Regions from separate parts of the Brevibacterium marinum genome, predicted to be linked through region 3. Evidence: riboswitches for the same ligand, from Rfam matches in the RefSeq annotation. Region 3 holds a riboswitch; each other region holds the start of a gene.
The links. Region 3 has a riboswitch for thiamine pyrophosphate ahead of thiO (glycine oxidase ThiO). Riboswitches for the same ligand answer to the same signal wherever they lie in the genome.

Region 1 (2,261 bases), 1.4 Mb from region 3:
GGGTTCGGGTCCGATGCGCTCGCGCACCTGTTCGACCGGGGTGTCCGACTGCCCCACGTGGATGTGGACGTCTGCACCCTCGGCAAGGAGTCGCTGGGCGACGGCGACGCGGTCGTTGAGGACGATGAGCACGCGCCGTTGTGTGCCGGCCGTTGCGCTGTCGACGACCGCACTGTCGACGGCGGTGATGACCTCGCGGGTCAGGGCGTAGAACGCGTCGTCGTCGATGTCCTTGTCGCGGACCTGCACGATCCCGACTCCCCCGGCGACGGCCTCGCGCACGGTCTCGGCGACGCTGCGTCCGGCTTCACCGCACTGGGCCGAGTCGGTGATGAGGTAGAGGCGTGGGTCGATGCCTGCCAGGCGTGGGTTCACGACCGTGCCCCGTCGATCGGCCCTTCGACATCGCCGGTTTCGACCCGAGCAGTGGCCAATTGTTCGTCGGTGAGCGCATGCAGTTCGTCGAGGAAACTCACCGAGTAGCTGCCGGGGCCCTTCGCACTCGCGGCAGCGGCCTCGCCGGCAACCTTGAAATGACTGTGGGCGGCGACGACGGCTTCGAACTTCGCCGACGCGGTGCTTGCTCCGACGAGGTAGGCCGCGGTCACCGCACCGAGTGAGCAGCCGGTGCCGATGACCAGCGGCATGAACGTGTGTCCCCCGTCGATGCGAGCGACACGATCGGCTCCGTCGATGTGAGCGACGATCGCGTCCCGCGGTCCCGAGACTGCGACGATCGCACCGGTCGATCGCGCCAGTTCGGCGGCTGCAGGAATGACAGCATCGACCTCGTCCGTGGACTCGACACCTCGTCCGCCCAGACCGACTCCGGCCAGGGCTGCGATCTCGGAGGCGTTTCCGCGAATCGCGGTGGGTGACGAGGCTGCGGCGCGTCGGATTCGTGTGGTCCTGTAGTCGACGGCTCCGATGCTCACCGGGTCAAGGACCCAGGGCTTGGCGTCCGCGTTGGCTGCGTCGATGGCGGCATCGGCGGCGAGGAACTGCTGATTCGTGGCGGTGCCGAAGTTGACCGACAGTCCGCCGGCGATGCGCGTGAACTGTGCAGCATCGGCCTCGTGGTCGAGCATCGCCGGAGAAGCGCCGATGGCCAGAAGCACGTTGGCGCTGAACTGCTGCACGACGGTGTTCGTGATGCACTGGATGAGTGGATTGCTCGCACGCAGTCGTGCGTTGGCAGAACGCAGGTCGAAGTCAACCATGACGATCCCTTCGCTAGTATGGCCCAGATCAGGTTCGATGGGTGTTCTCTCAGCCTCACGCGATCAACGTCAGGCACCCCATGTCATTGCCCACGACTGTATCAGCACCGCCGAAGCGAGGCGAGTCCCGAACCGCAGCCGCTCATGGGTCGGAGGGGTCGAAAGGCGACCTCAGCACCGAAAGCACACTCCAGGGAGTCGGCTTTCGGCGCTGAGGTCGCCCCGCGGCGGGCAGAACGGCTGCCTCCCGTCAGCCGCGTCCGACGTAGCGCTGTCCGCGGCGGCTGAGCGCATCGACGACGACGGCCGTGAGCAGGACGAGCGCGGTGATGATCTGCTGCGCATCGGAGCTGAAGCCGATGAGGTAGAGACCGTTGTTGATCGCACCGACGACCAGCGCACCGAGCACCGCCGCCCAGGCCGAACCGCGCCCGCCGAACAGCGAGGTGCCACCGATGACCGCGGCGGCGATGGCATTGAGCAGGTCCTGCGTACTCACCAGTGTCGATCCGGCGTTGGTCGTGACACCGGTTTTGATGAACCCGAACAGTGCCGCCAGGACACCGGCGGTCATGAACACGCTGATCCGCACCCAGGTCACTCGGATGCCGGCTCGCCTGGCAGCCTCGACCTTGCCGCCGACCGCATAGATCGACCGGCCGTAGCGGGTCTTGCGCAGCACGAGGTCGATGCCAATGGCGATGACCATCATGAGCAGGAACGGCATGGCCAGGCCGAAGTCCTGGTTGACCAGGATGAGGAACCCGAACACGACCGCCGCCAGGATGACGATGCGCACGATCACAGAGGTCCAGCTCGGACTGTCGAGCCCCTCATTGTGCCGACGCAGCTTCGAATAGACGACCCCGGCGCCGAAGCCGATGACCGCGACCGCTCCGAACACATATGCCCAGATCGCAGGGAAGTAGAAGCTCGCGAAGTCGAAGGCGAAGGAATTCGCCATCGACAGGTTCTTCTGCGTCCCCAGCGTCGTCAGGGTCAGACCGGTGTACGCGAGCAGACCCGCCAGGGTCACGACGA
Region 2 (2,261 bases), 520 kb from region 3:
CGCTCCACCTTCACCGTGGTCGTGGCTGACATTGGGCCGGTTGAAGTGCTGTTCATAGGACTTCGAAGTGACATCGTGGTTGCCGATGGTCGTCGCCTGCGGAACGGTCGTCGTCGCCTCGGGCGCCAGGTACTGCTCGTACTGCCCTTGGTCGCCTGCCGAGTTCACCTGATCACCCAAGGAGTAGAAGAACCTCGGATCCTGCGCGGCCTCCAACGCGGAGGTCAGCGTCCTGTCCCACCCTGTCGCGTCATCGGGCCGACCGCCGCCGGCGCCGACTTGCGGATCACCGAAGACGAGGAATTCGCTGTCCCCATCTGAGGTCCCCGTATCGAACCGTGCCACCGGGGAGAAGCCGTCCTCCTCGCTGCCGACCTGGTAGGCGTATTCGGTGCCCGGCTCCAGACCGGTCATGTTCGCATGATTGTAGTGACGTCCGAGGTCGGTCGAGAGACCCGAGTCGGTGGTCGGAGCGCTGTGGGCGTCTTCGGGCAGAGCCGAGCCCTCGAGTTCCGAGGTCTTTGACCAGCGAACCTCTCCCTCTCCGGGGGTCTCACTCATCCAGGACAGGTTACGTGAGGTCTCATCGGCCCCGACCTGCAGGACGGTGTCGGAGATCGCGGACTCCTCATTCTCTTCGACCCGGGCCGAGGATGAGTGACCAGGGTCGGCGTGCGCGGGGACCGGCGGGACGACGAGAGCCGCCGACAGCACAAGTGCGGACAGGGAACTCATCGGTGTTCTCAGGTGTCGTATTGTCACCCGATCATTTCTACCCATCGGTAGTGAAGGTCGCGGCGCGGGCAGGTGTCCGGCTCCGCAACTGCGGGTGAACTCTTCGTCACGAAGTGTTGCCGTGGACTGCTGTACAGTGGGGTCCACGACAGGGGAGCGCCGCAAGGGGCGCTGAGAGTGCAGATGAAGCTGCAGACCCTCGAACCTGATGCGGTCAGTACCGCCGAAGGAAGTCGAGACTCTTCTACCCCTCCTTGATACGAGGAGGCACAATGCCGAAAACGACCGCAGCGGATTCTCCACAGCGGAGCGCACCGAAGTATTCCCACGTCCCGGCGACCAAGCAGTGGAGAGTCGTCGACTATGTCGTCACGGCCGTGCTCGGCATCGCCGTCGGCCTCGTCTTCTGGGTGCTGGCACTGAGCTGGAAGGCCCTCGAGCTCGGATTCCAGGCGTTCCCGCCCTCGATCGGTCTCATCGCTGGCCTCTGGGTCCTCGCCGGGCCCTTGGCCGCAGCCATCATCCGCAAACCCGGCGCCGCACTCCTGTGCGAGCTCATCGCCGCCATCGTCGAAGCCGTCCTCGGCTCCCATTTCGGGGCCACGGTTCTGCTCTCCGGCTTCGTTCAGGGCCTTGGCGCCGAACTCGTCTTCGCCGCCTTCGGCTACCGTAAGTTCAACTTGTGGGTCACGAGTCTGGCCGGGCTGCTGGCCGCCGCGTTCATGTCCGTGAGCGAGAACATCATGTACAACGCCGAATGGCAGTTCGGATTCCAGGCCGCCTACACGGTGTGCGCGATCATCTCCGGCATCGTCATCTCCGGCATCGGCGCCTGGTTCGCCTACCGGGCGATTGCGAAGACCGGGGCGCTGAGTTCGTTCGCTTCGGGCCGTGTCCACTGATGGCTCTGCCGATCACGGCCCACGGATATTCGTGGACCCACGCCGATCGGGACGAACCGGCGGTCGGGCCCCTCGACCTGAGCATCAATGCAGGGCAGAAGGTTCTGCTCCTGGGCCCTTCGGGGGCAGGGAAGTCGACTCTCCTGCACGCCATCGCCGGCGTCCTGCCCGCCGAATCCGGGGAATCCACCGGTGAGCTACTCGTCGGCGACACCGTCCCCGATCCCCGCCGAGGGAAGACCGGATTGGTCCTCCAGGACCCCGACTCCCAGGTGATCTTCTCCCGCGTCGGCGACGATGTCGCCTTCGGCATGGAGAATCTGGGGCTGCCCGCCGAGGTGATCGAATCCAGGATCTCCACCTCGCTTGGAGCCATGGGCCTCGACCCTCCGCGAAGCCACCCGACGGCGGCTCTCTCCGGCGGGCAGAAGCAGCGGTTGGCGCTGGCCGGAATCCACGCCATGGCTCCAGAGGTCATCGTCCTCGACGAACCCACAGCGAACATCGATCCCGACTCGGCCCCGCTGGTCCGAGACGCCGTCCTCGACACTCAGGCGGCCACCTCGGCGACGATGGTCATCGTCGAACACCGGGTCGGCCTGTGGCTCGATCATGTGGACACCG
Region 3 (2,261 bases):
TTCGGTCACCCACACTGTCCCGGGCGAGCCGTATCTGAATATGCTGCGGCTCGGCGTCGATGAGGTCAACTCGGTGTCGACGGTTGACGCCGCGGTGCCCATCAGCCCCGCCGCAGCCACTCTCCAGCCCGCAGCTGCACAAGTGTGAGGTCGAGCAGCGGGGTGGGCACACCGAGATCAGCTGCCGTCTTCACCAAGCTCGTGCTCACAATTCGTTCTTGAGTTCCGCGGCTGCAGCCGTCGGATCGGCTGCGGCTGTCACCGCTCTCACGACGACGATCCGCTGCGCGCCTGCAGTTTTCACCTCGTCGAGTCGTCTCCCGGCGGCGATCCCGCCGATCGCGAACCAGGGCTTTCTGCCGGTGAGGGCGAGCGCGGTCAGAGGTTCGGGGCCGATGGCGGGGCGGCCGGGTTTGGTCGGGGTCTCCCACACGGGACCGAGGCAGAAATAGTCGATCTCGGGGTCTGCCTCGGCAGCCTTCGCCTGTGCGATGGAGTGGGTCGAGCGGCCGAGGATCACATCCGGGCCCACCACCGCCCGTGCCTGCTCACTCGTGAGATCACCCTGGCCGACGTGGAAGACATCGGCTCCGACGAGGAGGGCGACGTCGGCCCGGTCGTTGACCGAGAAGAGTTTGCCGTGGCGGTGGGCTGCGTCCCTGAGCACTTCGAGGGCTTCGATCTCGGCTCGGGCCTCGAGGCTCTTGTCGCGCAGTTGGATGATGTCGACGCCACCGGCGTAGGCGGCGTCGAGGAACTCGGGAAGATCGCCCTGATCGGTGCGAGCATCGGTGCACACATACAGTGCGGCATCGCGAAGTCGGGCGAGTCGGGTGGCTCGGGTCTCATCTCGAACTGCGGTGTCCATTGTCATATCTGCGGCCATGATCCTAGAGTAGAGGAGTTCGCGGGAGCCTCGTAAAGAGGCTGAGAGGGCTTTGTGCCGACCGTTCAACCTGATGCGGATGATGCCGCCGGAGGGAGAAGCACGTGCACGCCATTGTCATCGGGGCAGGAATCATCGGCCTGTCCACTGCCTGGAATCTGCGCCGTCGCGGTGTCCGGGTCAGCGTCGTCGATCCTGATCCTGCCACGGGTGCCTCCCATGCGGCGGCTGGAATGCTGGCCCCGGCCGCCGAGGTGGTGTGGGGGCAGTCGCCTCTGTATCCGCTCATGCGCGCCTCGGCAGATCTCTACCCCGACTTCGCCGCCGACCTCGCCGCCGAATCCGGCCGCGATCTGGGGTACTCGAGCGCCGAGACGTTCGTCTGCGCCGGTGATCGTGCCGATCTCGCGTCGCTGCGTGAACTCACCGAGCTGCAGCGATCGGCCGGTTTCGATGTCTCCCTGATCGCCGGTTCCGCCGCTCGGAATCTCGAACCCTCCCTGGCCCCGGGGGTCAGCGGTTGTGTGACGATCCCCGGAGATCATTCGATCGATCCCCGTCGGGTGACCGCCGCTCTCATCGACGTGCTCGGCGTTGACATCGTCCGGGCTCGGGTGTCCCGTCTGCTCAGCGGGCAGGGCCGAACCGTCGGGGTCGAGCTCACCGACGGGACGACGATCAGTGCCGATCAGGTCATCGTCGCGGCAGGCGGTGCCTGCAATGAGATCGCAGGGGTGCCGACGCTGCCCCTGCGTGAGGTCTGGGGCGAAGTGATCAGGCTCCGCGCCCCAGAGTCCCTGGCTCCGCTGCTCACGCACACGATCCGTGGTCTGGTCAATGCTCGGCCCGTCTACATCGTGGCCCGGCCCGATGGTGAGCTCGTCCTCGGTGCCACGATCCGCGAGGACGGGAACTCGGGGATCAACGCCGGTGGGGTCCACCGGCTGCTGCGGGATGCCGAGCGCATCATTCCGGCCATCCTCGATTGCGAGATCACCGATATCACCACTCGCGCCCGACCCGGTTCACCCGATGACGTGCCGATCATCGGACGCACCGATCCCGGCTGCCTCGTGGCCACCGGCTTCTTCCGCCACGGCATCCTCCTCGCCCCTTTGGGGTCCCGTCTCACGGCCGATCTCGCGTGCGGCAGCGAATCATCCTGGGCGCCGGCCGGAACGCTCGCTGCGGTGGGGCCCGAACGCTTCGACGCACAGCGCCCGCCCGGCTGCACACAGCACGCCCAGCGCACCGAACCGATCCAGCAACCAGCAGGGAGTCATCCGTGACCGACACGATCACCATCACGCTCAACGGCGAGGCCCGCGAACTCGCCCACCCCACGACCGCCCGGCAGCTCGTCTCCGGCATCGTC

Region 1: linked by a shared signal. The riboswitch ahead of thiM (hydroxyethylthiazole kinase) and the one ahead of thiO (glycine oxidase ThiO) in region 3 are both predicted to bind thiamine pyrophosphate.
Region 2: linked by a shared signal. The riboswitch ahead of BKA07_RS16830 (ECF transporter S component) and the one ahead of thiO (glycine oxidase ThiO) in region 3 are both predicted to bind thiamine pyrophosphate.

Annotation. Positions count from the first base shown of each region.
Region 1 covers NZ_JAATJN010000001.1:1,822,563-1,824,823, reverse strand. The annotation lists gene thiE (thiamine phosphate synthase) at 1-375, opposite strand, end outside; gene thiM (hydroxyethylthiazole kinase) at 372-1,220, opposite strand; TPP riboswitch at 1,208-1,311, opposite strand; gene BKA07_RS07980 (sugar ABC transporter permease) at 1,471-2,261, opposite strand, start outside.
Region 2 covers NZ_JAATJN010000001.1:3,745,970-3,748,230, forward strand. The annotation lists gene BKA07_RS16825 (purple acid phosphatase family protein) at 1-762, opposite strand, end outside; TPP riboswitch at 876-984, shown strand; gene BKA07_RS16830 (ECF transporter S component) at 1,008-1,637, shown strand; gene BKA07_RS16835 (ABC transporter ATP-binding protein) at 1,637-2,261, shown strand, end outside.
Region 3 covers NZ_JAATJN010000001.1:3,222,931-3,225,191, forward strand. The annotation lists gene BKA07_RS14365 (histone deacetylase) at 1-148, shown strand, start outside; gene thiE (thiamine phosphate synthase) at 206-886, opposite strand; TPP riboswitch at 898-1,000, shown strand; gene thiO (glycine oxidase ThiO) at 991-2,175, shown strand; gene thiS (sulfur carrier protein ThiS) at 2,172-2,261, shown strand, end outside.